Halorhodospira halophila SL1: one gene and its partner. Each later gene encodes a partner of the first gene's protein in a complex. Links are inferred from orthologs where the notes say so. Each region holds a gene or a part of one and is shown on either strand. Other genes may lie near its edges.

Region 1 (15,308 bases):
CACCGACATGACCGATGCTGATCGGGAACTGATGGAGGCCTACGGCGTCTATCTGCCTCCCGCGATCCTGTTCTACAACGGCGAGGGCGAGGAGCAATCGGAGTACCGGGTGGCCGGCTTCAAGGACGCCGAGGCGTTTGCCGAGCGCACGCGCGAGGCCTTCGGTGGGTGACCGGGGGGTCTGGGACGTTGCGGTCCACGCCGGCCGGGGTAGCCGGCCGGCGTGGACGGTGGGCGTGGACAATCGGTCGCAGGCATCCCCGGCGAAACGGCCGGGATTGTGTCGGGATCACCGTAAAACTAGACAATCTTCCGGCGCTCAGTCAGAATCGCGGGCGGTGCGAGTCGGGTGAGCGCGTGTCATGCCCAAGCTGTTGTTACTCCACGGGCCCAATCTGAATCGACTGGGGACCCGCGAGCCGGAGCGCTACGGACGGCTGACGCTTCAGGACATCGAAACCCGCTTGCGGTCCATCTGCGACGCGGCCGGCGTGCAGTTGTGCAGCGCCCAGTCCAATCATGAGGGCGAGCTCATCGATCGGATCCACGCCGCGGCGGATGAAGGCGTCGAGTTCATCGTCATCAATCCCGCGGCCCTGACGCACACCAGTGTCGGTCTGCGCGACGCGCTGCTTGCCGTTGCGCTGCCGTTCATCGAGGTGCACTTGAGCAACGTCCACGCCCGCGAGGCGTTCCGGCAACACTCTTATCTGTCCGACATCGCCGAGGGGGTGATCACCGGCCTCGGCGCGGACGGCTATGACTTCGCGGCCCGTGCAGCCATCCGGCGCATGGGCGGTCAGGCCTGAACACAGGGTTTCGTCGATCTATGGATATTCGCAAGATCAAACGTCTTATCGAGCTGCTCGACGAGTCCGGCGTCCACGAGATTGAGATCGCCGAGGGCGAAGAGTCGGTCCGGATCACGCGCAATGCGCCCAACCCGCCACCGCAGCCGCAGCCGACCTACGCCGCTCCGGCGCCGGCCGCGGCTCCGCCGGCGGCTGCAGCCGGGGCGCCGGCCGCCGGCGCGGCCGACCCCGAGGAAGCCGGTGAGGACGAGCCGGAGGGCGAGCCGATCCGTTCGCCGATGGTTGGGACCTTCTACCGGGCCCCGTCGCCGACGGCCAAGCCGTTCGTCGAGGAGGGGCAGCGGATCAAGGCCGGTGATACGTTGTGCATCGTCGAAGCGATGAAGATGCTCAACCAGATCGAGGCCGACCGCGACGGGGTCATCACCGCCGTTCTGGTCGAGAATGGTCAGCCCGTCGAGTACGACCAGCCGCTGTTCCTGATCTCCGACTGAGTGAGCACCATGCAGAAGATCCTCATCGCCAACCGCGGCGAGATCGCGCTGCGCATCCTGCGCGCCTGTCGTGAGCTGGGTATCCGCAGTGTCGCCGTCCACTCCGCGGCCGATCGCGAGCTCAAGCACGTGCGTCTGGCCGACGAGTCGGTCTGCATCGGGCCGAACAACGTCCGCGACAGCTACCTCAACATCCCGGCGATCATCGCCGCCGCCGAGGTCACCGATTCCACTGCTATCCACCCCGGCTACGGCTTCCTCTCCGAGAACGCCGATTTCGCCGAGCGGGTCGAGCAGTCGGGCTTCGTGTTCATCGGACCGCGGGCGGAGAGCATCCGCACCATGGGCGACAAGGTCTCGGCGATCCGCGCCATGAAGGAGGCTGGCGTGCCGTGCGTGCCCGGCTCCAATGGCCCGGTCCCTGACGACGATCCCGATGAGACGCTGCGCATCGCCTCCGAGATCGGCTATCCGATCATGATCAAGGCAGCCTCGGGCGGCGGCGGCCGGGGCATGCGCGTGGTGCGCAGCGAGGCGGCGCTGCTCAATGCCGTGTCGTTGACCCGCGGCGAGGCCGAGAACGCCTTCGGCGACGGTACCGTCTACATGGAGAAGTACCTGGAGAAGCCGCGCCATATCGAGGTGCAGGTGCTCGCCGACCACCACGGCAACGCCATCCACCTCGGTGAGCGCGACTGCTCCATGCAGCGGCGGCATCAGAAGGTGGTCGAGGAGGCCCCGGCCCCGGGGATCACCGAGGCGCAGCGGCGCGACATCGGGGAACGCTGCGCCGAGGCGTGCCGGCAGATGGGCTATCGCGGCGCGGGCACCTTCGAGTTCCTGTACGAGAACGGCGAGTTCTACTTCATCGAGATGAACACCCGCATCCAGGTCGAGCACCCGGTCACCGAGATGGTCACCGGCTGCGATCTGGTTGCCGAGCAGATCCGCATCGCCTCGGGCGAGCCGCTGAGCTGGCGCCAGGAAGACATCCAGGTGCGGGGCCACGCGGTGGAGTGTCGGATCAACGCCGAGGATCCGAAGACGCTGATGCCCTGCCCGGGCACCATCGATCACTTCCACGCCCCGGGCGGCCCCGGGGTGCGGGTCGATTCCCACGTCTACACCGGCTACGCGGTGCCGCCGTATTTCGACTCCATGATCGGTAAGCTGATCACCCACGGTCCGAGCCGTGACAGCGCCCTGGCGCGGATGCGCACGGCGCTCTCCGAGATCGTGGTCAGCGGTATCGGTACCAATATCTCGCTGCAGCAGGAGATCATCGGGGATGCCGCGTTCCGCGCCGGCGGGACCGACATCCACTATCTGGAGAAGAAGCTCGCCCTCGATTGAGGCTTGCACCACGGTGCGGCGACGCCCTGTAATGGGGGCAGGCGGGCAAACCCGGTGGGGAGACGAGCATGATCAAGCGGATCGCGGCGGTGGCGGCCCTGGCCATGTGGGCGACAGCCCCGATGGCGCGGGAGCTGGACGTCAATCTTCACGACGACGCCGCCGAGGTGGGCCTTTATTTCCCCCCCACCGAGGATATGTACGTCGAGGATGCGGATCTGGGCGGGAGCCTCTTCTTCAATGACGACGGCGACGTCGCCCTCAGCGGCATCGTCCACGTCACCGGGCCGCCGGCCGAGGGGTTCAGCCCGCTGCAGTTCGGCGCCGGCGCCAAGGGGTATCTGATCTACGCCGACGAGCCCGAGCGCACCGTTGGCGCCCTGGCGCTGGGTGGCTCCGCGCGCATCAGCATTCCCGCCCAGGTGCCCCAGGCGCTGGTCTTCCGCGGTCATGTGGCGCCGAACATCACCGCCTTCGGGCGTGCCAAGCGGGTCTTCGAGGGCAACATCCGCTACGAACTCGACTTCACCCCGCGGGCCAGCGCCTACCTCGGGTTCCGCTACCTGCGCCTGCGCATGTCCGGGGGTAGCAATCAGACCCTGGACAACAACCTCCACCTCGGGGTGCGGGTGCGGTTCTAGGTCAGCTGAGCAGCAGCCGCAGGGCCACGACCAGCAGCACTGCGGCGAACAGCCGGCGCAGCTGCCGGGCGGGGACGCGGTGGGCCAGGCGCGCGGCCAGCGAAGAGGCCAGCAGGCTGGCGGCGACGACCCCGGCGAACGCCGGCCAGTAAATGTAGCCGGTGGCACCCGACGGCAGCTGCGGGTGCCCCCACCCCACCATCAAGTATCCCAGCGCACCGGTCAGGCCCAGCGGTAGCGCAGTGGCCGAAGACGTCCCCACAGCCCGGTGCATGGCTACGCCGCGCCAGACCAGGTAGGGGACCGTCACCGTGCCGCCGCTGACCCCCACCATGGCCGACAGCGTCCCGATGCCGCCGCCGACGCCGGCCAGGACGCCGGTGCCTCCGCCGCCGCCGCGCCGCGGCGGCTGCCAGCCGGAGAGCATGTACAGCGAGACCAGCAGCAGGAAGCTGCCGAACAGCCGCTGCAGGGCGGCCCCGTCCAGGTAGCCGGCCAGCACCGTGCCCAGCACCGCCCCGCCGACCATCCCGGCCGCGAGACGCAGGAACAGGGGCACATCCACGGCGCTGAGCTGGTAGTGGCTGCGCGCCGAGCCCAAGGAGGTCACCACGACGGTGGCCAGCGAGGTACCGATGGCCAGGTGGGTGGCCACCGCCGCGTCGAAGTCGAGCGCGGCGAAGACCAGCAGCAGGACCGGCACCACCACGATCCCGCCGCCGACGCCGAACAGCCCGGCCGTCGCGCCGGCCAGGCAGCCGGCGCCGAGATAGATCAGCAGTTCGAGCACGGGCTGAGTTTCGGCGGGATCCGGGCGCGGCGCAAGGGGTGGTGCGGCGTCGTTGAAAAGTTGCGCATAAAAGGCCACGGTATCGCTCCGTAACGATCGTATTTCGGTTCTTCAGGAGACCGTTCATGGAGGCGAAGACCGTCTGTGTCGTCGGCGGAACCGGTTTTGTTGGGATGCACGTGGCCAACCGGCTCGCCGACCGGGGATACCGGATACGGGCGCTGACCCGCCGTTCCCATCGTGGCCGCGACCTGCTGCTCTTTCCCGGGCTGCGCCTGTTCGAGGCCGATGTCCACGACGAGCGGGAGCTGGTGCGCCACTTCAGCGGCTGTCACGCCGTGATCAACCTGGCCGGTGCGCACACCGGGCGGGGCGGGCCGCGGGAGGACGCCTACCACGAGGTCCATGTCGATCTGCCGCGCCGCGTGCTGGCCGCTGCGCGCCGGGCAAGCGTGCCGCGCCTGGTCCACATGAGCGCCCTCGGCGCGCACCCCGATGCGGTCAGCCGGTTCCTGCGCACCAAGGGCGAGGGCGAGCAGTTGGTCCTGGCAGCCGATCCGGATGAGATCGGCGCCACCGTGCTGCAGCCTTCAGTGATCTTCGGTGCCGGTGACCGGTTCCTGAATCGCTTCGCCGGGCTGCTGCGCTTTGCCCCCGGGGTCTTCTTCCTGCCTACCCCGGATGCCCGCCTCCAGCCGGTCTTCGGTGGCGACGTGGCTCAGGCGGTGATCAACGCGACGGAAGACCCCCGGACGGCGGGGCAGACCTACCAGCTCTGCGGGCCGCAGATCTACACCCTGCGCGAGCTGGTGGAGTACGTGGCAGAACTGCGCGGCCTGCGCCGGCGGGTGGTCGGTCTCCCCGACAGCCTGTCGCAGCTCAGCGGCCGCCTGCTCGGGCTCGCTCCCGGGCGGCCTTACACCCTGGACGAGTACCGCTTCACCGCCACCCCTAACTGCTGTGCCGAGGATGGCCTGGCAGCGCTGGGGATCCGCGCCAACGCCCTGGAGGCGATCACCCCCGGGTACCTGGGTGCGGCCGGGCGGCAGGCGCAGTACCAGCAGGCCCGGCGCGAGGCCGGTCGCTAGGCCGTGGAACGCTACCGGGTCGGCGGCGCGGTGCGTGATCGCCTCCTCGGGCGGCCCGTGGATGAGGTCGACTGGGTGGTGGTCGGGGCGACGCCGGAGGCGATGGAGGCCGCCGGCTACCGGCCGGTGGGCAAGGATTTTCCGGTCTTCCTGCACCCGCAGACCGGCGAGGAGCACGCCCTGGCGCGCACCGAGCGCAAGACGGCGGTGGGCTATCACGGTTTCGAGTTCTACGCCGCGCCGGAGGTGACCCTGGAGCAGGACCTGGCCCGCCGGGACCTGACCATCAACGCCATGGCCGAGGATGCCGGGGGCCGCCTCATCGACCCGTTCGGCGGCCAGGTCGACCTGCAGGCTCGTCAGCTGCGCCACGTCACCGACGCCTTCGCCGAGGACCCGGTGCGCATTCTGCGCCTTGCGCGTTTTGCGGCCCGCTTCGCTGACGACGGCTTCGTCGTCGCCGACGAAACCATGGCCCTGTGCCAGCGCATGGTCGCCGCCGGCGAGGTCGATGCCCTGGTCCCGGAGCGGGTGTGGCAGGAGCTCGCCCGGGGGCTGATGGAGCCGACACCCCGTCGCATGATCGAGGTCCTGCGCCAGGCTGGTGCCCTGGCCCGTCTCCTCCCCGAGGTGGATGCCCTGTTCGGTGTGCCGCAGTCGCCGGCCCACCACCCTGAGGGCGATGCCGGCACTCATACCCTCATGGCCCTGGATGCCGCGGCGGCCGTCGACGCTTCGCTGGAGGCGCGCTTCGCCGTCCTGCTCCACGACGTGGGCAAGGCGCTCACCCCGGCGGAGGCGCTCCCCCGCCACCCCGGCCACGAGGAGGCCGGCGTTGACGGCGCCCGGCGGGTCAGCGAGCGGCTGAAGGCGCCGCGGGCGTGTCGGGATCTGGCCGTCCTGGTCACGCGCTGGCACATGCACGCCCACCGCGCGCTGGAGCTGCGCCCCGGCACGGTGGTGGAACTGTTCGAGGGCCTGGACCTGTTCCGGCGCCCGGAGCGCCTGGAGCCGTTCCTGCACGCCTGCCTCGCGGACGATCGTGGGCGCGGTGGCCGGGAGGCGAGCGACTGGCCGGCTGGCGACTTCCTGCGCGCCGCCTTCGAGGCGTGTCGCGGCGTTTCGGCCCGGTCCTTCGTCGAGCAGGGCCTGCGCGGTCCTGAGGTGGGCGAGGCGGTTCGTGAGGCGCGCTGCCGGGCCGTGGCCCAGGTGCCGCGCCCGGATGCCGGCGCCGCGCGGGACGGCGCCTAGGCGTGGCCCCTGGCTACAGCGTGGCGCGGCGGTCGGCCGGGGTGAAACCACCCAGGGGACCGTCGTAGTCGCGGCCCAGGGCCATCACCTTGAACCGCTCGCCCATGTCGCCGGGGTGGGTGATGCGCTGGATCTCGTTGCTGACGGCCATGTGGCCGGCGGCATCGGCGCCGGCTAGCTCCGCCTCGGTGCAGGCGGCCAGGCCGGCGCCCATGAGGAACGGTCCCTGGGGGGCGTAGCCGAGGACGTCCAGCCCGCACGCCAGGGCCGCGTCGGCCACGGCGGTAAAGTCCACGAAGGCGGTGATGTCCTGCAAACCGGGATAGAAGAAGGGATCGTCGTGGGCGCGGTGGCGGAAGTGGCAGAGCAGCGTGCCACGGTGGCGTTCGGCCAGGTAATATTCGCGGCGCGGGTAGCCGTAGTCGAGCCAGAGCATCACGCCCTGCGGGAGGGCTTCGGCCAGTCCGCGCAGGAACGGCGCGACCCGGGTGCAGACCTCGGAGACGTAGCCGTCGGGCAGGGGGGCGTCCAGACGCGCCTCGATGTCGGCCACGGCCTGTTGCAGCGCCGTGTCGGCGGCCAGCTCGGTCCAGGCGAAGCCGTCATCGGCGGCTACGACGCCGAGCTCGCGGACCCCGTCGCCCCGCTTGACGAAGCGGCGCACCGGCAGGGCGTCGAGGACCTCGTTGGCGATCCACACCGCCTGCGGGCTGTCCGCGGGCAGGGCCTCGAGCCACTCAACGCGGTCGAGCAGGTGGGGGACCCGGGCAGCCAGGGTCTGCTCCTGCTCCTGACGCAGGGCGGCGCTGACCTCCAGCATGCGCCAGCGCCGCGGCAGCCGGTCGAGGTGCTCGAGTTCGGCCAGTGCGGCGGCGGCCAGCCGGCCGGTGCCGGGGCCGAGCTCGATGACGTCGCCGCCGCCCAGGTGGCCGAGGATCTCGGCGGCCTGCCGGCCTAGGGTGCGCGAGAACAGCGAGCTGAGTTCCGGCGCGGTGGCGAAGTCGCCACCGACGCCAAAACGGGCGGCGCCGCCGCGGTAGTACCCGAGGCCGGGCTCATAGAGGGCCCGGTCCATATACGCCTCGAAGGTCAGCGCTCCGCCGGCCTCGTCGATGGCGCTGCGGATACGCTTGCTCAGGCGCTGACTGGCCTCGAGGGCCGCCGCGTCAAGATCCAGGGCAGGGTCGTGTCGGGTCATGGGCGAGAGTTTCAGGGGCAACGCGCCGCGTGACAAGGCGTATCGTCTGCCCGGCGTTTCCGGTATACGGTGGAGGGCGGCCGCGCCGCTCGGGGGAACCCAACACTTGCAACGCGTGACGGATCTACAGAGACTTGCGCCATGCTGGATGTCATCCTCGTCATCATCGGTTATCTCATCGGTTCCATCTCCTCGGCGATCGTCGTCTGCCGGGCGATGAACCTCGGCGACCCGCGCCAGGGCGGCTCGGGCAATCCCGGGGCGACCAACGTCCTGCGCCTGGCCGGCAAGGTCCCTGCCGGCATCACCCTGCTCGGCGACTGGCTCAAGGGCACCCTCCCGGTGCTGCTGGCCTGGCTCGCCACCGAGGACCCGGTGGTGGCCAGCGCCGCCGGTCTGGCAGCGTTCTTTGGCCACCTCTTTCCGGTCTACTTCCGGTTCCAGGGGGGGAAGGGCGTGGCCACCGGCCTGGGGGTGATCCTCGCCTGGTCCCCGCTGGCGCTGTTGGCCACGGTGGTCACCTGGCTGGCGGTGGCCGGCGCCTTCCGCTACTCCTCCCTGGCCGCCGTGGTGGCCTTTGCCATGGCCCCGATCTACATGCTCTGGCTGTCGGCCTCGCCGGTGCTCACCGCGGCCACGGCGATCCTCACGGCGGCCATCGTCTGGCGCCACCGCGAGAACATCGTCCGCCTCGCCGCCGGTGAGGAGAGCCGCATCGGTTCCTCGGGGTCATGAACGAGTGCCCGCCCGGTACCCGTCCATTCCGGGTCCGGCACGCCGCTGCGGAGCTGCGCCAGGGCGGCGTGGTGGCCTATCCCACCGAGGCGGTCTGGGGGCTGGGCTGCGATCCGCGCAACGCCGACGCCGTGGCGCGCCTGCTGGCGCTGAAGGGGCGACCGGAACGCCAGGGGCTGATCCTGATTGCCGCCGAGTCGCGACAACTCGCCCGGTACCTGGCACCGTTACCGGCGGAGTGGGCGGAGACGATCCAGGCCAGTTGGCCGGGGCCGATGACCTGGGTGCTCCCGGCGTCGACGCGGGCCCCGCGCTGGGTCAGTGGCGGGCGCGACACGCTGGCCGTGCGGGTGACCGCGCACCCGGTGGCAGCCGCCTTGTGCAGCGCCTTCGGGGGGGCGCTGGTCTCCACCAGTGCCAACCCCTCGGCCCGGCGGCCGGCTCGCAGCGTTGCGGAGGTGCGGCGCTACTTCGGCACGCGGATCGACGCGCTGGTACCCGGGCGCCTGGGCGGGCTGGAGCGGCCGACCCCGATCCGGGACGGACGCAGTGGGGCCTACCTGAGACGATGACGCGCCGCTTTCTGTATACGCCGCAATCCGGGGGTGCCCAGTGCGTGTACTAGGCATCGAGAGTTCCTGTGACGAGACCGCGGCCGCCGTCTACTGTGGTCGTGATGGCCTGTTGGCCCACGCGGTGCACAGTCAGGTGGCCGATCACGCCGCTTACGGCGGCGTGGTGCCGGAGCTGGCCTCACGGGATCACGTGCGCAAGCTGCCCGGTCTGGTCGGTGGGGTGTTGCGGGATGCCGGCCTGACGCCGGCAGATCTCGACGGCGTCGCCTGGACCCGCGGCCCAGGGCTCCCCGGGGCCTTGATGGTCGGGGCCGGGTTCGCGCGCACCTTCGCCTGGGCGCGGGGGCTGCCGGCGGTCGGGGTGCACCACATGGAGGGGCACCTGCTGGCGCCCCTGCTCGAGCCCGACCCGCCGGCCATGCCCCTGGTGGCCCTGCTGGTCTCCGGCGGGCATACGATGCTGGTGCAGGTGGCCGACTTCGGCCGCTACCGGGTCCTGGGGGAGTCGGTGGATGACGCCGCCGGCGAGGCCTTCGACAAGACGGCTCGGCTGCTGGGGCTGCCGTACCCGGGGGGGCCGGCCATCGCCCGCCTCGCCGTCGAGGGAACACCGGGGGCGGTGCGCCTGCCGCGGCCGATGACCGACCGGCCGGGGCTGGACTTCAGCTTCAGCGGCCTGAAGACGGCGGTCCTCCACGCCGTCGAGGCGGCGGGGAACGATCAGCAGGCCCGGGCGGACATCGCCCACGGATTCCAGGAGGCGGTGGTGGATACCCTGGTGATCAAGTGCCGGCGTGCCATCGAGCAGACGGGCGCGGGCCGGCTCGTGGTCTCCGGCGGGGTGGGCGCCAACGCCCGGTTGCGCGAACGCCTGGATGAGGTGGGGCGGGCGAGCGGCTTCACCGCCCACTACCCGCGCCTGGAGCTGTGTACCGACAACGCTGCGATGATCGCCTACGCCGGCCTGCGTCGGCTGGAGGCGGGCTACCGCGACGATCTCGACTTCAGCGTACGCCCCCGCTGGCCGTTGGCCGAGCTCAGCTAGTGGCCTTGCTGCGGCCGCGGCCACCCTTGGCCGCCCCGCCGCGGCGCCCCTTGCGCGCCGGCGCCTTGGCGATCAGGTCCTGGCACTCCTCATGGGTGAGCGAGTCCGGCTCCCGGTCCTTGGGCACCTTGGCGTTCTTCTCGCCGTTGGTGATGTACGGCCCGTAGCGTCCGCGCAGGATCTGAATGCCGTCGCCGAAGTCGTGGATGATCCGGTTGGCGTCGGCCTGTTTCTTCTCCCGCACCAGTTCGTGGGCCCGTTCCTTGGTGATGGTGTACGGGTCCTCGTCCTTGGGGATGGAGACGAACTTCTTGCCGTAGCGCACGTAGGGGCCAAAGCGCCCGATGCTGACCTGGACGTCTTCGCCCTCGTCGGTCTCGCCCATGTCCCGCGGCAGCTTGAACAGCTGCAGGGCCTCGTCGAGGGTGATGGTGTCGATGCTCTGTCCCGGGCGCAGGCCGGCAAAACGCGGCTTCTCGTCGTCGTCGCGGGAGCCGAGCTGGGCGAAGGGGCCGTAGCGACCGATGCGCACCGTCACCGGCTTGCCGGTCTTCGGGTCCGTGCCCAGTTCCCGCGCCTGGACCGCCTCCTGGCGCGAGACGTTCTTCTTCTCCTCAACCCGCTCCCGGAAGGGCTCCCAGAACGCTTCCAGGACCGGGACCCAGTCCTGCTCGCCGCGGGAGATGGCGTCTAGGTCGTCCTCGAGTCGGGCGGTGAAGTCGTAGTCCACGTACCGATCGAAGTGCTCGGTCAGGAACTTGTTGACTGTGCGCCCGATGTCGGTGGGGATGAAGCGTTTGCCGTCCATCTCCACATAGTTGCGGTTCTGCAGCGTGGAGATGATCGAGGCGTAGGTCGACGGCCGGCCGATGCCGTACTCCTCCAGGGCGCGGACCAGGCTCGCCTCGGTGTAGCGCGGCGGCGGCTCGGTGAAGTGCTGTTCGGCGCGGATGGCGTGCAGGTCCACCTGCTCGCCCTCCTCGAGTTCGGGCAGGAACTTCTCGCCGGAGTCGTCTTTGCCCTCGTCGTTGCCCTCGCGGTAGACGACCATGAAGCCCGGGTCGGCCACCGTGGAGCCGGTGGCCCGCAGCAGATGGCGGGCGTCGGCGTCGGCGGCCAGATCGACGGCCACCGTGTGGATGGTGGCGTGCTTCATCTGTGAGGCGACGGCGCGCTTCCAGATGAGATCGTAGAGCTTGCGCTGCTCCTCGTTGAGGTAGGCGCGGACATCGTCCGGGTGGCGCGACGCCGAGGTGGGCCGGATGGCCTCGTGGGCCTCCTGGGCGTTCTTCGAGCGGGTCTTGTAGACCTGGGCCTGGCCCGGGAGCTTGTCGGCGCCGTAGCGGTCGGTGATGGCCTGGCGCATCTCAGTGATCGCCTCGCCGGAGAGGTTCACCGAGTCGGTTCGCATGTAGGTGATCAGACCGACGGCACTGCCTTCGCCGACGTCGATGCCCTCGTAGAGCTGCTGGGCGATGCGCATGGTCCGGCTGGCGGTGAAGCCGAGCTTGCGCGAGGCCTCCTGCTGCAGGGTCGAGGTGATGAATGGCGCTGCCGGGTTGCGCCGGCGTTGCTTGCGCTCCACCGAGGCGACCCGCAGCGTGCCGATGACCTCGGTCTCGCCATCGCCGGTGGGGCCGATCCGGGCGGGGTCGGGTTGGGCACGCGCGGCCTCGCGCAGGGTGCGGTCGACCTCCTGGGCATGGGTCTCGTCGGTGATGGTGAACTGCCGGACCTTCTCGCCGTGGAGCTGCGAGAGCTTGGCCATGAAGGGCTGCTGCGCCTTGGCGGCATCGGCCTCGACGCTCCAGTACTCCTGGGGCTCGAACTGCTCGATCTCGGTCTCGCGCTCGCAGATCATCCGCAGCGCGGGGCTCTGCACCCGGCCCGCGGAGAGGCCGCTGGTGATCTTGCGCCAGAGCAGGGGCGAGAGGTTGAAGCCGACCAGGTAGTCGAGGGCGCGGCGCGCCTGCTGGGCGTTGACCAGCTCCTCGGAGATGTCCCGCGGGTTGTTCATCGCCTCCTGGATGGCGCCCTTGGTGATCTCGTGGAAGACCACCCGATAGACCGGTTTGTCGTCCAGGGTGCCCTTGTCGCGCAGCAGCTCCACCAGGTGCCAGGAGATGGCTTCACCCTCGCGGTCCGGGTCAGTGGCCAGGTAGAGGGCGTCGGCCTTGCGGGCCGCCTTGGCGATGGCATCGACGTGCTTCTGGTTCTTGTCGATGGGTGCGTACTTCATGGCGAAGCCGCTGGACGGATCCACCGCCCCCTCCTTGGGGACGAGGTCGCGGACATGGCCGTAGGAGGCCATGACCTCGTAATCGGAACCCAGGTATTTGTTGATCGTGCGCGCCTTGGCAGGCGACTCGACGATGACGAGGCTTTTACCCATGAAGAGCCGTTCGCGTATGTAGGGGCGGGAGGTCGGGTGGCGTCCGGAGGGCGGCGCCGGGCCGTAAAACCGGCCGCCGCGCCGGGGCGCGGCGGCCACCCGTCGTCAGTGGACGAGGTGCGTCGGGACGTCGAACATGAGGTTCTCCATCCAGTTGTACGCCTCTTCCTCGCCGGGGCGGTTGAACAGGACCATCAGGATGACCCACTTGACCGTGTCGAGGTCCACCTCGTGGTCGTCCAGCGCCAGGATGCGGTCGAGCACCAGCTCACGGCTCTCGGCCGTGAGGATCCCCACCTGCTCCAGGTAGAGGATAAACCCGCGGGTCTCGGTGTCCAGGCGTGCCAGCTCGGGCTCGCCGAACAGCCGGATGGACGACTTGCCCGACGGTGCAGCCGGCAGCACCCGGGAGTCCGCGAGGGCATCGAGCCACTCGAAGGCCTTGCGGATCTCCATCGCGCTGAACCCGGCCTCGTGGAGTTCGCTCTCGAGCGAGTCCCGATCGCCGGGTTCCTCGTCGTTGTAAAGGTAGTTCTCGAACAGGTACATCAGCACTTCGAAAACGTTCTGCTTCATCATCAGCCCTCTGGCCCGCGCCGCTGGTACCGGCCCCCGGGTACCGCAGTCAACAGGCCCTTCAGCTCCATGGTTAGCAGAATGGATGAAAGCCTATCGAGCGTCAATCCAGACCGCTGCTGGAGGGTGTCGAGGGTGAGCGGATCGTGGCCGAGGGCTTCGAGGATACGCGCCTCGTCCGGATCCGCGGCTGGACTGGTCGACTCCGAGGGGGCGTTGACGGGCGCTTCACAGACCGTCCCCGGGAACTCTTTCAGGATATCGTCGATCGATTCTAACAGCTTGGCGCCGTCGCGCAGAAGTGCGTGGCACCCGCGGGCCAGGGGGTCGTGGATCGACCCGGGTACGGCGAAGACCTCGCGGCCCTGCTCGGCAGCGAGCCGGGCGGTGATCAGCGAGCCGCTGTGGCGACCGGCCTGGATGACCACGACCCCCAGCGACAGACCGCTGACGATGCGGTTGCGCCGTGGGAAGTGGGCGGCCAGGGGGCCGCTGCCCGGGGGCAGCTCACCGAGCACCGCCCCGGAGGCGGTGATCTCGGCGTGCAGGCGCTGGTGCCGGGCGGGGTAGACCTGGTCCGGCTCGGTGCCGACAACGGCCAGCGTGGTGCCGCCGGCCTCCAGCGCGCCACGGTGGGCGGCCGCATCGATGCCGGTTGCCAGACCGCTGGTGGTGGCGATGCCGGCGCGTGCCAGGCCGCCTGCCAGGTTGCGGGCCAGATCCCGGCCGCTGGCGGTGGCGTGGCGGCTGCCGACAATGGCTACCTGCGGCCGGTGTAGGGTGGTCGGATCGCCGGTCACGAACAGCAGCGGCGGCGGGTCGGGGATCTCGGCCAGGCGGCGCGGATACCCGGGTTGCGCCAGGCGCAGCAGGTGCCGCGGCCCGGGGCCATCCAGCCAGTCGGCATCGGTCCGGGCGGCATTCCAGTCCGGGGCGAGGATTCCGCTCTCGGTGGCGGCGCTGAGGCCGAGGCTGCGCAGGGCGCTGCGCCCGGCCCGGAAGACCGCCGCCGGCCCGCCAAAGGCCGCCATCAGCCGGGACCAGGTGCGTGGCCCCACGCCCGGCACCCGTGCCAGGGCCAGGGCGTAGAGGGTGTCGTCGTCCATGTCGTGCTCACCGTCCTTGGTGAAGGAACCGATACCGTGCCGGGCGGTGAGGGCCGGGCGCAAGGGTGTGCCGTTGGAGCGGGGGCGGTCTGGATGCTCTGTATAAGCATTCCAGATTATGGCTGCCCTCGGCTGCGCGGTGCGTTACAATCGACCCGTCATTTAACAACAGGCACAGCATCGGTCATGGCCCTCCTCGATATCCTTGTCTATCCCGATCCCCGCCTCCGTGAGCGGGCCGAGCCCGTCGCCGAGGTGGACGACGCCGTCCGCCGCCTGGTGGACGACATGCTTGAGACCATGTACGAGGCCCGCGGCATCGGTCTGGCCGCCACGCAGGTGGGCGACCGCCGGCGGGTGGCGGTGATCGATGTGTCCGAGGAGCGTGACGAGCCGCTGGTGCTGATCAATCCGGAGATCCTCGAGGCCACCGGCGAGGCCAGCGGCGAGGAAGGCTGCCTGTCCATCCCGGGCTACTACGACGATGTGGCACGGGCCACCCGGGTGCGCTACCGCGCGCTGGACCGCGACGCCCAGCCCATCGAGGGCGAGGCCGAGGGGACGCTGGCCGTCTGCCTGCAGCACGAGATCGACCATCTGGACGGTCGACTGTTCATCGACTACCTCTCCGAGCTCAAGCGCAAGCGGGTGCGCAAGCGCATGGAGAAACGCGAGCGGCTCAGCGCGGCGGGCTGATGGCGGCACGGATCGTCTTTGCCGGAACCCCGGATTTTGCGGTGCCCGGCCTCGATGCCCTGGTCGAGGCCGGGGTGAGGCCCGTGGCGGTCTTCACCCAGCCCGACCGGCCCGCCGGGCGAGGGCGGAGGCTGACCCCGCCGCCGGTCAAGCGGGCCGCCGAGCGCCACGGGCTGGGCGTTCACCAGCCCGAGCGCCTGGGGGCCGAAGAGGCGGAGCAGATCCGCGCGCTGGCGCCCGATCTGATGGTGGTGGTGGCCTACGGCCAGATCCTGCGGCGCAATGTGCTGGACGTACCGCGCTTTGGCTGCGTGAATGTCCACGCCTCGCTGCTGCCGCGCTGGCGGGGCGCGGCGCCGATCCAGCGCGCCCTGCTGGCCGGGGACGAGCAGACCGGTGTAACCCTCATGCAGATGGACGAGGGACTGGATACCGGGCCCATGCTTGCCCGCAAGGCGACCCCGATCAGTGCCGACGAAACCGCCGGGTCGCTCCACGACCGCCTGGCGCGCATCGGCGCCGACCTGCTGGTCGCCCACCTGCCCGAGATTCTGGC
Region 2 (15,185 bases), 660 kb from region 1 along the record:
TCCCCCTGGTCCTGGCCCTGGGTGCCGGGGCGGAGAGCCGGGCTGCCATCGGTACGGTGATCATCGGCGGGATGGGATTCGCTACCCTGCTGACGCTGTTCGTCATCCCGGTGCTTTATGATTGGCTGGCGCGGTATACCACGCCGGTCAACGTGGTCGGAGCCGAATTGGAGCGCCTGGAGCACGCCTCGGGTCCGCCTCGAGGCAGGGTCTGAACTCAGGGAGGAGTCTGCCGTGATCGCATCGGTATCCAGAGTCCTGGTGTTGGCCGCCTGGGGGGCCGTGCTGGTACTGGCGGGGGGCGCGGCGGTCGCTTCCAAACCGTGCGCCTCAGCGGAGACCACCGCGGTCCATGAACTGGCCGGGCAGGGTGTGGGGCGCCAGGCCCCGGAGGATCCGGTCCGGGTGAACGGGGTGGTCACCGCCGCCTTCCTCGGAGCGGAGGGGCTGGATGGCTTCTTCATCCAGGGTACCGGGCCGGCGCCGGATGGCAAGCCCGCCGGGCTGTTCGTCTACGCCCCGGAGCTGACCGCCGAGCAGCGCGAGCGGATCGAGCCTGGTCGTCAGCTCCTGCTCACCGGGCGCGCCGGTGAGCACCGGGGGCGACCGCAGCTCGAGTGGCTGGAGGCCGTTCAGGACTGCGGTGCCAAGCAGGTCACCCCGTATCCGCTGGACTGGCCGGCGGCCGCCCCCGAGCGCCTGGAGGGCGTGCTGGTGCGTATCCGGCAGCCGATGGTGGTCAGCGGTACCTACGAGCTGCCGCGCTACGGCACCCTGAAGCTCACCCCAGAGCGGCGCGCCTTTCGGCCGACCAATTTTCTGCCGGGCGACGGCCCCGAGGATCCGACCCTGTCTGGAGCCCGGCTGCGGCTGGATGATGGCAGCTACCGGGGGCGGCCCGATCCCATTCCCTACCTCGACGACGACGGAACCCGTCGGGTGGGGAGCCGCGTGGCGGACCTGACCGGCGTGCTGACCCACGCCTTCGGCGCCTGGCGGCTGCACCCGACCGAGCCGCCGGATTTCGAAGCCTCCAACCCGCGGCCGGAAGCGTTGCCGCCACCGGAGGCGGGGACGGTGCGCGTGGCCGCCTTCAACGTTGAGAACTACTTCCTGACCCTCGGCGAGCGAGGTGCGGCCAGCGAGGTGGAACTGGAGCGCCAGCGGGCCAAGCTGCTCGCTGCTGCCGAGTCCCTGCACGCTGACGTGCTGGTATTGGTCGAGATGGAGAATCGCCAGGACGCCCCGGAAGACTTTGTGGAGCGCCTAGCGGCGAGCACCGGCCACCCCTGGCGGTTGGCCCGCGGGGGTGAAACCGGGAGCGACGCCATCAAGGTCTCTCTGGCCTACCGCGAGGACCGCGTGCAGCCGGTGACCGAGACGGTGCGCGATGCCCGGCGGGTCCATCATCGTCCGCCGCCGCTGGTCGGTTTTCGTCCGCAGGGTGGCGGGGAGCCTTTCGCTGTGGCCGGGATCCACTTCAAGTCGAAGACGCGGTGTCCGGATGCCGGGGATGTCGATCGTGGCCAGGGGTGCTGGAACCACCGTCGCACCGAACAGGCCGAGGCCCTGGCCGAGTTCCTCGGCCGCTGGCGTGCGGAGCGCAGCGAGGCGTTACCGGTGCTCATCGCCGGTGATCTCAACGCCTACGGTGGCGAGGATCCGGCCCGCGCCCTCGCCGCAGCGGGCAAGGTGGATCTGCTCGCCGAACACCTCGCCTGGCCCGACCGGTATACCTACGTCTTTCGGGGCGAGTCGGGCTATCTCGATCACCTTCAGGCCCACCCGGCGCTGGCGGAGCGGGTGGCCGCGGTCCACCGGCACCCCATCAATGCCGACGAGCCCCGTTTCCTGGAGTTCGACGGTGATCCCGGTCGCGTTCGGGAGGATGCCTATCGCTCTTCGGACCACGATCCCATTGCCGTGGACCTGGAAAAGACGGACTAGCCGCTCGGGTGCCGTCCCGGCCCTGTGACACCGATCGTGCACCGGGCACGTGATCACCGGCGGGGTTTCCCTGTATCTTGTCGTGATGGACCGCGAAGAGCTCCAGCAGACCCTCACCGAACTCCGCCAGGACCTGCATGGCCTCGATGGCGAGGCCGCTCGGGATCGCGATGCCCCCTGGCTGCTCCCCTGGGAGCGCCTGCTGCGCCGCATCGATGGCCTCATCGCTCGGCTGGAGCGCCAGGATGAGCCGCTTCTGGTGGTGTTTGCCGGCGGCACGGGGGCCGGGAAATCGACGCTGGCCAACACCCTGGCGGGGTCTGCGGTCGCCGCGACCAGCGCGCGCCGCCCCACCACCTCGGTGCCTACGGTCATCGGCCGAGCGGCGGACCTGGATACAGTCCTGCGCCGTGGGGTATTGGCGGCCGAGGCCGAGCGCGCCGCCCTGCGTACGGCCCCTCTGGAGACGGTACCGGAGGGGGTGGTGGTGGTGGATGCGCCGGATGTGGACAGCGTCGAGACCGCCAATCGTGCCGCCACCGAGCGTCTGCTGGAGGTGGCCGATGTCTGGGTCTGGCTGGCGACCGCCCGCACCTACGCCGACGAGGCGGGTATGGCCTATCTGCGCCAGGCGGCCCAGCTGGACGTCTCGACGCTGGTCGTGCTCACCCAGGCGACCGAGGCCGAGGCGCGGGAGATCCTCCCCGACCTGGCCGAGAAGCTGGATGCGGCCGGCCATCGGGCAGTCGAGACGACGCACCTGCCCACGGCGCCGGTCTCTGACGAGCGCCTGCCCGATTCGGCAGCGGCGCCGGTGCTCGAGCGGATCCGTGCCCTGGCGCCGGCGGACCAGCGTGCTGCCCACCGGCGCCGAACGGTGCTCGGCGCAGTGCGTTACCTGCCGGCAGAGGTCGATGCCCTGCTCGAGGCCGTCGAGGCGGAGCGGACCGCGGCCCGCAGGCTGGCTGCCGTCATCGATGAAGGCTACACCGATGTCCCCGAGCGCTTGCTGACCCAGCTCCAGGAGGGCGAGCCCCTGCGCCGTGAGGTGCTCCGCCGCTGGACCGAGCTGGTCGGGAGTGGCTGGCTGCAGCGTCAGCTGCACGCCGCGGTGGGGCAGCTCTCGCCGCGGCGCTGGCTGGGATGGCTGCCGCTCCCTCGCGGTGGTCGGCAGGTCGAGCAGGAGGCCAAGGAGGAGGCGCGGGCTGGCATCGCCGAGATGCTGCACGCCGTCCTCGACCAGGCCGCCGCCGGCGTAGAGAGTGCGTGGCAGCAGGATCCGGTCGGGCGGGGGATCTTCGCCCGCTATCCGCGGCCGCGGTCAACCGCGGCCATTGCGCGCCGTGCCGACGCCGAGGCGCTGGTGGCGGCCTGGGAGCAGCAGGTTGCCGAACACGTCGCTACCATCGGGCGGGCCAAGCTCAGTTGGGCACGCCGTGCGACCACGGGGATCAACGCCACCTTCACCAGCGCCGTGCTGGTCCTCTTCACCCTCAGTGGCGGGTTGAGCACCGGCGAGCTGGCGCTGACCGCTGCCGGTTCCACCACCACCCATACAGTCCTCTCGCGGATCCTCGGTGAGCGCAATGTCCATCAGCTCATCACCGATATCCGCGCGGATCTCCACGCCCGGGTGGCCGCCCTGGCGGAGTCCGAGGCGCAGGCCTACCACCGGTTATTGACGGCGGCGGCCCCGTCCCCGGAGGCGGTGAGCGCCGTGCAGGCTCGTCGGGATGCGCTGGAGGCCCTGGTCTGATGCGCTGGGCGGGAGCAAGTGCCGAGGCGCCGACGCGTGCGCCGAGCGCCGCCGGCGACACCGGCCTGGACGCCCTGCAGACGCTCCAGACGCTCGGTGTCGGCCGTCTGTCGCCGGCGCTGATCGAGGAGATGGCGCAGCTCCAGCGCCGTGCCCGTGAACGCCTGGCCCAGTCGCGGGAGCACGTCGTTATCGCCGTGGCCGGAGGGACCGGTAGCGGCAAATCTTCGCTGGTCAATGCCCTGGTCGGCGAAGAGGTCTCCGCCCCCGGGGTGCGCCGGCCGACCACGGACCATGCGGTGGCGGTCACCGTGGGCGAGGAGGACGGGGCCGCCGGGCTGCTCGACTGGCTGCAGGTCTTCGAACGGCGCAGCGTACCGGCCAGCGGTGGGCGCGGTGGTCTGGCCGGGGCGGTGATCCTGGATCTGCCCGATATCGACTCGGTGGTGCAGGCCCACTGGGAGGTGGCCGAGCGACTGATCGAGCGCTGCGATCTGCTGCTGTGGGTCGTCGATCCGGTCAAGTACGCCCACGCCCTGGCCCATGAGGGGTATTTTGCCCGCCTGGCCCACCACACCGAGGTGTTGATGGTGGCGCTGAACCACGCCGATCGCCTGGATCCAGGCGACCGAGAGAGCTGTCTCGACCACCTTCGGGAGTTGCTGGGCCGGCAGGGGCTGCAGGCGGTGGAGTTGCTGGCCACCGACGCGGTCGAAGGGGAGGGGGTCTCTGCACTCGCCCAGCGGATCGCGGACCGGGTGCGCGAGCGCCGCGCCCCGCTGGAGCGGGTCCGTGCTGACGTGGCCGAACTGGTGGTCCGCGCCGCCGCCTGCCTTCCCGAACCCGGCAGCCTGGAGCTTGACGGTGAGCGCCTGGTGACCGCCCAGCGCCAGGCGGTGAACGAGACCGAGCTGCTGACCGGTGCTGCGGGGGCCTATCGCCAGATTGGTGCGCGGGCTCTGGGCTCGCCGTTGAAACGGATGGCCATCGGGCTGTTCTCCGGGGCGCGCAAGCGCTCTGCCGCTATGGCCGGTACCAGCTCGACCCTGCCGCGCCCGGTGGTGGCGGAGCCCGTGTTGCGTGATGGCCTGCTGCAGGCGGTCGAACCGGCTGCGGCGCGGATGCCCGAGCCGGCTGCCGAGCGGTTGCGGGACCTGGCGGCGGCAGCGGCGGCGCCGCACGCCGGCGAACTCCGCGGGCGTCTAGGGGAACTGGCCTGGTCGCCGCGTCCGCGCTTTTGGTGGCGGAGCCTGGGTACGCTCCGCGGGGCGGGCGAGGCGGCCGCGGTGATCGGGGCGCTCTGGCTGGCTGTGCGCGGAGTGGTGGAGTGGCTGGCCCTGCCGGCTGTGCCCGCACCGGCAGCGGTGGGCGACATCAGCTGGCCTTTCGCCCTGCTCGCAGGAGGGAGTATCGGCAGTCTGCTGCTGGGTTGGGTGGGGCGCTCCCTGCTCGGGCCGGGGGCCCGGCGCCACGAGCGCCAGCTGGCGCGGCAGGTCATCGAGGCGGTTGCCGGGGCGGGCGGTACTGCACTGGCCGGTGTGCGCGAGGAGCTGGCGCAGTGCCAGCGCCTGAGCAGCCGGGCCCGAAGCGCCGCCACGGAGGTGGCGGCGGCGGGGCTACGGCAAGAAGGGGGTGCGGGTCAGTCGAGGAGCGGGTAGGTGCCGTTCTCGTCGTGGACTTCCCGGCCGGTCAGCGGCGGATTGAAGACGCACATCAGGCGCAATTCTTCCTCGGCACGCAGGTAGTGCTTCTCGTGGCCGTCCAGGCCGTAGAGCATGCCCGGCTCGATGGTGTACGTCTCGCCGCCGATGACCTCGATCTCGCCCTTGCCGGAGATGCAGTAGACCGATTCGAGGTGGTTGGCGTACCAGATGAACATGTCGGTGCCGGCCTTGATGATGGTCTCATGGAACGAGAACCCCATCCCGTCTTCCTTGAGGATGATCCGGCGGCTGATGAATTCATCGGTCTCGACCTCGCGGTCGGAGCCGATGATGTCCTTCATGTGGCGGACGATCATGATGTACCTCGCTTGGGTAGTGGGTCGGGCAGCTGGGTGCCCGGGGCGTCAGGTGTCTCGGTGATAGCGGGTGATGCCACGGGCGGCGGCCGGTGCCGCCGCCCGTGACGTGGGGCGCGGATTAGGCCAGGCCGCGGCGCTGCATCGCCTCGCCGAGGGCGCGTTCGATGATCGCCAGGCCCTCCTCGAGGTCCTGATCCTCGATGATCAGTGGCGGCAGGAGCTTGAGAACATCGTCCTCGGGGCCGGAGGTCTCGATGATCAGTCCGTGCTCGAAGGCAATCTCCGAGATGGTGCCGGCCAGCTCCTTGTCGTGGGCGAAGCGGATGCCGCGCATCATGCCGCGGCCGCGGTGTTCGCCGCCGGCGCGGGGGTACTTGTCGATCAGCTCTTGCAACGCCTCGTAGATCCGGCGGGCCTTGCGCTCGGTCTCCCGCTGCAGGGTGTCGTCGCTCCAGTACAGTTCCAGCGCGCGCTTGGCCGTCACGAAGGCCAGGTTGTGGCCGCGGAAGGTTCCGTTGTGTTCGCCCGGCTCCCAGATGTCGTGCTCCGGCTTGACCAGGGTCAGTGACATCGGCAGCCCGTACCCGCTGATCGACTTGGAGACGGTTACGATATCCGGGGTGATGCCGGCTTCCTCGAAGCTGAAGTACGGGCCCGTGCGGCCGTTACCGGTCTGGATGTCGTCGACGATCAGCAGCAGGTCGTGTTTGCGGCACAGCTCCTCGAGGCCCTGGAGCCAATGCATGCTGCATGCGGCCAGCCCCCCCTCACCCTGGACGGTCTCGGTGATGATCGCCGCCGGGTGGTCGACGCCGCTGCCCTTGTCGGCCAGCAGCTTGTCCATGTAATCCAGCGTATCCACGTCCTGCCCGAAGTAGCCGCAGTACGGCATGCTCTCGCTGTAGGTGAGTGGGAAGCCGGCGCCCTTGCGCTTGAAGGCGTTGCCGGTGACCGCCAGCGAGCCGACGGTCATCCCGTGGAACGCGTTAGTGAAGGAGACCATGCGCTGACGGCCGGTGACCTTGCGGGCGATTTTCAGGGCCGCCTCGACGGCGTTGGTGCCCGTTGGCCCTGGGAACTGCACCCGGTAGTGCAGGCCGCGCGGCTCGAGGATGAGTCGATGGAAGGTCTCCAGGAATTCGGCACGGGCCACCGAAGCCATGTCCAGGCTGTGGACGATGCGATCGTCCTGCAGATATTCGAGGAGCGGTTTTTTCAGCTCGGGGTTGTTGTGCCCGTAGTTGAGCACACTCGCCCCGGCGAAGAAGTCCAGATAGCTGTTGCCGTCCGTGTCGTAGACCCGCACGCCGCTGGCTCGGTCGAACGGCTTGGGGAAGGTGCGGATGTAGGAGCGCACGACCGACTCGTGCTGCTCGATGGTCTGCATTACATCAAGGGTCATGGCGTCATTGCCTCGGTTGTGAATTGCAATCGATTGGGCGGCCAGTGGCGGCGGGCACCGCTGGCTTAGCGAATGGGGGCGATCCGGTAGTGCTCTTCGGACTCATGTCCCGGAGGGAAGTGGTCGTCGCGGAAGTACTCGCTGACCTGGACCTCCGCCCCGCGCTCCCGGGCGATGGCCTGGAACAGGCCTTGGGAGGCTGCATTGGAGGGCGAGATCGTGGTCTCGAGCACTTGGGCATCCCGGGCGCCGGGGGTTTCGAGGAAGGCGCGCACGAGGCATTTGCCCAGCCCGCGGCCCTGGGCGTCGGGGTGGATGCCGATCTGCCAGAGGAAGATCGATTCCGGCCTTTTCGGCAAGCGCAGCCCGGTGGTGAAACCGAGCAGCGCACCCTCTTCTTCGGCGACCACGCAGGTATCCGAGAACTCCGTGCACAGGAGTAGGTAGAGGTAGCAGGAGTTGACGTCCAGGACGCCGGTGCGCTCGACCAGCTGATGGATTGTGGCGCCGTCTTCCCGCGTGGGCGGACGAAAGACGATGGATGGTTCCTCGGACAACGAGCTGCGCTCTTGTTCGCAAGATTCACACTAATTACAGCAGCCGCCCCGGGGGCGGTCAAGCGAGGGTAGACGCTGCGCCCCGGTTGTCACCGGGTCGTCGCTGGCGCGGATCGGCGGTATAGTGCGCCGGCCGCAAGGCTCGCAGAGGTGATCAGTGCCCCAGCCCCGCGCAGCGGGGGTGGTGCAGGAGGGATGGGATGACGCAGACCGTGATCGTGGCCCTGGAGACGGCCACCGAGGGGTGCTCGGTGGCCGTCTATTGTGACGGCGATGTCTTCCATCACTGTGAAGAGGCGCCGCGGCGGCACACCGCGCGGTTGCTGCCGATGCTCGAGGCGGTGATGGCGGAGGCCGGAGTCTGTGGCGAGCAGGTCTCGGCGCTGGCCTTCGGTCAGGGGCCCGGGGCTTTCGCCGGTGTGCGCCTAGCGGCCTCGGCAGCCCAAGGGTTGTGCACCGCGTGGGGGGTGCCGGCCTTGCCGGTCTCGACGCTGGCTGCCCTGGCGGCCGGCGGGCGTCGCCGCCATGGGGGCGGGTACGTGCTGGCGGCCCTGGACGCCCGGATGGGGCAGGTTTACTGGGGGCGTTACCGTGCCGCCGGGGATGCGGGTGTCGTGCTCGCCGAGGGGGTCGAGGCCGCCGATGCGCCGCAAGCCGTGCATGGCGGTGGTGCTGACTGGCTCGGGGTCGGGCGCGGCTTTGCGGCCTATGCCGAACAGCTGCCGGCCACCGGCGCCGGATGCGATCCCGATGCCTTGCCCGAGGCGCGCGACCTGCTGCCGATGGCCCTGGCCGACTGGCGAGCCGGCCGCACCTGCCACGCTGAGGCCATCCGTCCGGTCTACCTGCGTGAGGGTATTTAGCGGCCCCGTCCGCCGGGTTGTTCGTCTCGCACGAGGCAGTCCACGAAGCCGTCGGCCAACCGCTCCAGGAGCTGGAAGTAGGCGTCGGGGCCGGGTTCAAGGCCCGCGCCCAAGGGGTCGAGTTCGCCGGCTCGGGCATCCAGGCCTCGCACCAGGGCGCGGGCGATGGCCGGCTCGAACTGCGGTTCGCTGAAGACACAGACCGTATCCAGCTCGCGGATCTGCCCCCGTAGCTCGTTCAAGTGGCGCGCCCCTGGGGGCTGTTCGGGGTTGACCGTGACCGCGCCGACGGCTTTGAGGCCGAAACGCTGCTCGAAGTACTGGTAAGCGTCGTGGAACACCACGTAGGGGAGCCCGCGGACGGGCTCCAGGCGCTCGTCCAGATCGGCCTCGAGCGCCGCCAGGCGTTGCTTCTGTGCTTCGGCATTCTCGCGGTAGGTGTCCGCGTGCCTGGGATCGAGTGCGGCCAGCCGTTCGGCCACCGCGGCGGTGATGATTTGTGCGTTCTGCGGATCGAGCCACAGGTGGTAGTCCCGGCGGTGGGCATCGTCGTCGCCGTGCCGGTGCCCGTCCTCGCCCCAGGTGTCCCCGTCGCGGCCACCGAGGAGCTCGATGCCCTCGATATCGGCGGCAGCCAGTACCGTATCCGGATCGCCGCGGGCATCCAGGGCGCGCTCCAGGAAGGCCTCCATGTGCGGGGAGATGTGGACAACCAGGTCGGCGTTGCGAACGGCCCGGGCCTCGGAGGGCCGCATGGCGTAGGTGTGCGGAGAGTCGCCGGCCGAGAGGAGGAGGTCCGGCTCGCTGACCCCCTCGGTGACCCCGGCGACCAGGCTGTGCAGGGGCTTGATCGAGGCCACCACCTGCGGCGGCGCCGCGACGGCGGGGCCGCACGCCAATAGGGTCAGGGCGGTGAGGAGTGCGGGAAGCGCTCGCATGGGTCGAATCCCCGGGACTTTTCACGGCATCGTTATGTTATACAATACCAAAATGCGCAACAACGGCGAGCACCCCATGGCCCGCTTACACCGCTCGCTGGTAACCGGATTCCCCAGCGAAGACCACGACCACGACGTCTGCCGCGAGACGGTCCTGGCGACCGCCGAGGTCATTTGTCGCCGTCGCGGCATGCGCTTTACGCGGCTGCGCCGCCGGGTGTTGGAGCTGATCTGGGATGAGCACCGTCCGGTCAAGGCGTACGAGTTGCTGGATCGTCTGCGCGGCGAGCGGGCCGGCGCGGCGCCGCCCACCGTCTACCGCACCCTCGATTTCCTGTTGCAGGAAGGGCTGATCCATCGTGTGGAATCCCTGAACGCCTATGTCGGTTGCGGCAAACCCGGGCACGTACACCCGGTTCAGCTGTTGGTCTGTCGCTCCTGTGCGGCGGTGGCCGAACTTGCCGACGATGATGTGGCGCGTTTGCTCCAGCACAAGGCCGGGCAGATGGGGTTCCAGACCGATTCCGCAGTGGTGGAGCTTGAAGGTGTATGTCCCCAGTGCAGCCGTTAGCTGGTAGGCAGGCCGCTGACGATCCGCTGATCCGTCTCCAGGAGGTGGCCGTGACCTTCGGCGGGCGATCCATACTCCAGGATGTCCGCCTGGAGGTGGTGCCCGGCCGGATCACCACCCTGGTCGGCAACAATGGCGCCGGCAAGACCACCCTGCTGCGGGTGGTGGTTGGGCTCACGCATACGGCTGCCGGGCGGGTCTGGCGGGCCCCGCAGGTGCGCATCGGCTACGTTCCGCAGCACTTCTCGGTGGACGCCAACCTGCCCATTACGGCACGGCGGTTCATGGCGCTGTCCGGGCGTGCCAACGCGGCGCGTTGGCAAGAGGTGGTGGCCGATACCGGGGTGGAGGAGCTCCTCGATCAGCCCCTACAGGGACTGTCCGGGGGCGAGATGCGCCGGATCCTGCTCGCCCGGGCGCTGCTTCAGCACCCGTCGGTGCTGGCCCTGGACGAGCCGGCTGCCGGCCTGGATGGGCGTAGCCAGGGCGCGCTGTATCGGCTGATCGGTACGCTGCGCCAGCGTTACGGCTGCGCGGTGGTGATCATCTCCCACGACCTGAACCTGGTCATGGCGGCCAGCGACGAGGTGCTCTGCCTGGAGCACGGCCGGATCGCCTGCCGTGGCGCGCCGGCGTCGGTGATCGAGCATCCTGAGTACCAGAAGCTCTTCGGTTCACACCTGGGGCCGGACACCGGGGTGTTTCCCCACGATCACCACGACCATTCGGGCCCTGCCCTGGCAGGAGGTGGCCGTGGATGAGTTTATCCTCACGGCGCTGGCTGCCGGACTGGGGCTGGCCCTGGTGGCCGGGCCGCTGGGCAGCTTCGTGGTCTGGCGGCGCATGGCCTACTTCGGCGAGACCCTGGCGCACTCTGCGCTGCTGGGCGTGGCCCTGGGGTTCCTCTTCGGTATCAACCTGAATCTTGGCATCCTGATGGTCTGCGTCGTGGTGGCCGTTCTGTTGGTGGTCCTGCGTCAGTACCAGCGGCTGGCCAGCGATACGGTCCTCGGTATCCTGGCGCACAGCTCGCTGTCCTTAGGGCTGGTGGCCATCGCCTTCATGGAGGGGCTGCGTGTCGACCTGATGGGCTACCTCTTCGGCGATATCCTGGCGGTGACGCCCACCGACCTCTACTGGATTTACGGCGGTGGGGTCCTGGTGCTGGGGACGCTGATCGGGATCTGGCGCCCGCTGCTGAGTCTCACCCTGCACGAGGAGATGGCCCGGGTGGAGGGGGTCCGCGTGCTGCCGGTTCAGCTCGCCTTCATGGCGCTGGTGGCGGCCACCATTGCCCTGGCCATGCAGATCGTCGGCATCCTGCTGGTGATCTCCATGCTGATCATCCCTGCCGCCGCGGCGCGGGCCTTCGCCCGGACCCCGGAGCAGATGGCGGTGATCGCCGCCTTGATCGGTGCGCTGGCGGTGGTCGGCGGGCTGGCCGGTTCGTTCCGCTGGGATCTGCCCACCGGCCCGGCCATCGTGGTGACGGCCACGGCCATCTTCGCGGTAGTGACCAGTGCGCGGGGGGTGGTGGCGGCGCGTTTTTAGGCCGTCATGGCCCGTAGAGGGTTTGTGGGTCGACCTGAGGCGGTTCGCTGACCACCACCCGGTTACCTTGCAGCACGTTGTAGAAGCAGCTCCTTCGGCCGGTGTGGCAGGCCGGGCCCTGCTGATCCACCCGCAGCAGAAGGGTGTCGCCGTCGCAGTCGAGGCGCAGCTCGTGCAGATGCTGGACCTGCCCCGAAGACTCTCCCTTGCGCCAGAGTGTGCCCCGCGAGCGGGAGTAGTAACAGACCCGGCCTGTCTGTAGGGTCTCCTCCAGGGCCTGGCGGTTCATCCAGGCCAGCATCAGCACCTCGTTGCTGTCGTGCTGCTGTGCGATGGCGGGTAGCAGGCCGTCGCTGTTAAAGGGCAGGGTGTCGAGCACCGCCGACCAGTCTAGTCCGTCGCCCGGGCGAGCTGTTTCATTCTGTTCGATCATAGGGGAGAGGATACAGGCTGGAGCCGGGCGGCTGAAGCCGGCAAGCTGGGCAGGTCGAGCAACAGAAGGAGTGCGCAGCCGTGACGGATCGGATCCCTGACCTGGAGGCCCACCGGGCCCTGGCCGAGGCACTCCAGGCCCCGGAGTGCTACCCGTGGCCGGTGGACACTGTCGAGTGTATCGAGACCCACATCTCCACGGTGCTGCTCGCCGGGGCGTACGTGGTCAAGCTCAAGAAACCGCTGGACCTCGGCTTCCTGGACTTCTCCAGCCTGGAGCGGCGACGCTACTTCTGCGACGAAGAGGTTCGCCTCAACGGCCGCTTGGCTCCGCAGATCTACCTGCGCCGAGTGGCAATCGCCGGTCCGGCGACGGAGCCGCGCATCGACGGCGAAGGGGACGTGCTGGAGTACGCGGTGCTCATGCGCCGCTTCCCCGAGAATGAGCTCATGAGCCGTCTGCTGCGCGAGGGGCGTCTGCCCCATGGAGCCGTCGAGCGCCTGGCTGAGACTGTGGCGCGGTTCCATGCCGGGCTGCCGGCCGCCGGGGAGGATAGTGAATACGGGTCGCCGGAGGCCGTGGCCGATCCCATGCGTGACAACTTCCGCGCCCTGGAGACCCAGTCCGCGGCCGCCTCGATGCGCGGCGAACTGCGTGCCCTGGAGCGCTGGACCGAGGCACAGCTGCAGCGGCTGGAGCCGCTGATCCGCCGGCGACGCGCCGAGGGCGCGGTGCGTGAATGCCACGGGGACCTGCACTTGGGCAATGTCGCCTGGCATGAGGACGACCTGATCATCTTTGATGGCATCGAGTTCAATCCGGCACTGCGCTGGATCGACACGGCCAGCGAGGTCGCCTTCACCGTTATGGATCTGGATTTTGAAGGGGCCCGTCGGCTTCGCCACTGCTTCCTGGACCGCTACCTGGAGCAGAGTGGCGACTACCAGGCGCTGCCGCTGCTGCCCCTGTACGCCGTGTATCGGGCCCTGGTGCGGGCCAAGATCAACGGCCACGAGGTCGAACAGGGGGGTGGCAGTGCAGCCCAGGAGGCGCTCTGCGACCACGTCCAACTGGCCAAGAGCTATACGGTGGCGCAGGTGCCGGAGTTGGTCATTACCTACGGGTTATCGGGATCCGGCAAGAGCGTACGCGCCCGCCGACTGGTCGAGGAGCGCGGGTTTATCCGGCTGCGATCGGATGTCGAGCGCAAGCGGCTGTTCGGTTTGGAGCCCCGCGCGCGCTCGGACTCGACCCTGGATAGCGGGCTCTATTCGCCGGAGGCAACGTGGCGGACTTACGAACGACTGCAGGAGCAGGCCGAGGGCGCCCTGGAAGCCGGCTTTTCGGTGGTGGTGGATGCCGCCTTCCTCAAGGCCGAGCGACGCCGGCCGTTCCTGGAGCTGGCTGCGCGCACCGGATGTCGATTTCGGATCCTGCATGTTCGGGCCGACGAACAGACCCTGCGGGAACGCCTGCGCAAGCGGCTGGCCGAGGGGCGCGATCCCTCCGAGGCCGATGAGACGGTGCTCGATGCTCAGCTGCGTACAGCGCAACCGCCGTCCGGCGAGGAAGCGGCTTTCGTCGAAACCGTCGACGCGGACGGGTAAGATAGCCGGCCTTGCCTTGTGCCGGATCGAGGAGAGCTATGTCAGGAGTCCCCAGCCAACCCGGTGAGCCGGTGACCGATGTCGCGCAGCTGGCAGAGCATCTTGAGCGCGGTTCCCGGCCCCCGGAGCAGTGGCGGATCGGCACCGAACATGAGAAGTTCGTCCACCATCTGGAAGACTTCAGCCCGGTGCCGTACGCGGGGGAGCGCGGCATCGGCGCCTTCCTCGAAGGGCTGGTGCGCTTCGGCTGGCAGCCGGTGCACGAGGATGGACGGGTGATCGCCCTCAAGCGCGAGGGCGGTGCCTCGGTCAGCCTTGAGCCCGGCGGACAGGTGGAGCTCTCCGGGGCGCAGCTCGAGACCCTGCACGAGGCCTGTGTGGAGGTCCGGGAGCATCTGCAGCAGGTGGACACCGTGGCCCGCGAGCTGCAGATCGGGTTCTCAGGGTTCGGTTTTCACCCGGTTTGGCGGCGCGAGCAGATCCCCTGGATGCCCAAGGCGCGTTACGGCGTGATGGGCCGCTACATGCCCAAGGTGGGTCACCTGGGGCTGGATATGATGCTGCGCACCTGCACGGTACAGGTGAATCTGGACTTCTCCAGTGAGGCGGACATGGTCCGCAAGTTCCGGGTCGGCCTGGCCCTGCAGCCGATCGCCACTGCGCTGTTTGCCAACTCGCCGTTCACCAATGGCCAGCCCAACGGCTATCTCAGCTACCGCAGCCGGGTGTGGGAAGACACCGACCCCGATCGCTGCGGCATGCTCGACTTCGTCTTCGAGTCCGGTATGGGGTTCGAGCGCTATGTGGACTACGTGCTCGATGTACCCATGTATTTCGTCTATCGCGATGGCCAGTACATCGACTGCGCCGGCGAGTCGTTCCGCGATTTCATGGCGGGGCGACTGCCGCAGTTGCCGGGAGAGCGGCCGACACTCAGTGACTGGGACGACCATCTGACGACGCTCTTCCCCGAGGTGCGGCTCAAGCAGTTTCTGGAGATGCGCGGGGCGGACGGTGGCCCGTGGCGGGGGTTGTGCGCGCTGCCGGCACTGTGGACGGGGCTGCTCTACGATGACGCGGCCCTGGCTGCGGCCGAGGCGTTGATTCGTGACTGGAGTGTTGAGGAGATGCGCGCCCTGCGCCACGAGGTCCCGCGAACGGCGCTGCACACCCCGTTCCGCGAGACGACTGTGGGGGCATTGGCCCGGGAGGTGCTCACCATCGCCAGCGACGGACTGCGCAACCGCCAGCGTCTGGATCAGCGGGGGCGGGATGAGCGCCGCCACCTGGAGCGGCTCTGGGAGATCGTCGATGCAGGGCGGACCCCCGCCGAGGACCTGCTGAGTGCCTACCACGGGCGCTGGGGCGGATCGCTGGATCCGATCTTCACGGAGTACGCCTACTAGCAGGCTGCTGAAAACCCTTTTCAGCAGCCTGCTTTCACCGCTGACGCGGTGGACCAGGATGAAGCTTTTCCTGGCAAGCCTGGAAAAGCAGTGAGTTCGGTCTTTTTAAAACAAGCGGAACCTGCGGGTTC

Evidence for each region.
Region 2: the proteins of tsaD (region 1) and tsaB are in contact, whole or in part, in a solved structure (PDB 4WQ4), measured with the Escherichia coli proteins. The link is inferred for Halorhodospira halophila SL1 from one-to-one orthologs.

Annotation. Positions count from the first base shown.
Region 1 is NC_008789.1:2,548,211-2,563,518, reverse strand. What follows is about bases 8,023-10,978. They hold tsaD (tRNA (adenosine(37)-N6)-threonylcarbamoyltransferase complex transferase subunit TsaD), read left to right. Parts: upstream 8,023-8,974; coding sequence 8,975-9,982; downstream 9,983-10,978. Other genes in these bases: HHAL_RS11745 (DNA topoisomerase I), read right to left, coding at 9,975-10,978; tsaC (L-threonylcarbamoyladenylate synthase type 1 TsaC), read left to right, coding at 8,359-8,934; plsY (glycerol-3-phosphate 1-O-acyltransferase PlsY), read left to right, coding at 8,023-8,362. In the rest of the region: protein-disulfide reductase DsbD, read left to right, coding at 1-172; aroQ (type II 3-dehydroquinate dehydratase), read left to right, coding at 363-809; accB (acetyl-CoA carboxylase biotin carboxyl carrier protein), read left to right, coding at 830-1,306; accC (acetyl-CoA carboxylase biotin carboxylase subunit), read left to right, coding at 1,316-2,659; HHAL_RS11785 (YfaZ family outer membrane protein), read left to right, coding at 2,728-3,300; HHAL_RS11780 (sulfite exporter TauE/SafE family protein), read right to left, coding at 3,302-4,168; HHAL_RS11775 (complex I NDUFA9 subunit family protein), read left to right, coding at 4,216-5,178; HHAL_RS11770 (multifunctional CCA addition/repair protein), read left to right, coding at 5,182-6,429; HHAL_RS11765 (class I SAM-dependent methyltransferase), read right to left, coding at 6,443-7,627; more of plsY, read left to right, coding at 7,769-8,022; more of HHAL_RS11745, read right to left, coding at 10,979-12,374; HHAL_RS11740 (Smg family protein), read right to left, coding at 12,480-12,950; DNA-processing protein DprA, read right to left, coding at 12,953-14,119; def (peptide deformylase), read left to right, coding at 14,243-14,752; fmt (methionyl-tRNA formyltransferase), read left to right, coding at 14,752-15,308.
Region 2 is NC_008789.1:1,890,590-1,905,774, reverse strand. The notes cover bases 6,884-9,716. They hold tsaB (tRNA (adenosine(37)-N6)-threonylcarbamoyltransferase complex dimerization subunit type 1 TsaB), read left to right. Parts: upstream 6,884-7,885; coding sequence 7,886-8,548; downstream 8,549-9,716. Other genes in these bases: HHAL_RS08710 (Fur family transcriptional regulator), read left to right, coding at 9,563-9,716; HHAL_RS08715 (zinc ABC transporter substrate-binding protein), read right to left, coding at 8,545-9,486; ectA (diaminobutyrate acetyltransferase), read right to left, coding at 7,194-7,685; ectB (diaminobutyrate--2-oxoglutarate transaminase), read right to left, coding at 6,884-7,128. In the rest of the region: HHAL_RS08755 (efflux RND transporter permease subunit), read left to right, coding at 1-215; HHAL_RS08750 (ExeM/NucH family extracellular endonuclease), read left to right, coding at 235-1,947; HHAL_RS08745 (P-loop NTPase family protein), read left to right, coding at 2,033-3,703; HHAL_RS08740 (GTPase family protein), read left to right, coding at 3,703-5,361; HHAL_RS08735 (ectoine synthase), read right to left, coding at 5,343-5,723; more of ectB, read right to left, coding at 5,845-6,883; more of HHAL_RS08710, read left to right, coding at 9,717-10,057; HHAL_RS08705 (ATP-binding cassette domain-containing protein), read left to right, coding at 10,036-10,818; HHAL_RS08700 (metal ABC transporter permease), read left to right, coding at 10,811-11,608; hisI (phosphoribosyl-AMP cyclohydrolase), read right to left, coding at 11,613-12,041; HHAL_RS08690 (bifunctional aminoglycoside phosphotransferase/ATP-binding protein), read left to right, coding at 12,122-13,648; HHAL_RS08685 (glutamate--cysteine ligase), read left to right, coding at 13,687-15,054. UniProt on the Escherichia coli protein: Required for the formation of a threonylcarbamoyl group on adenosine at position 37 (t(6)A37) in tRNAs that read codons beginning with adenine.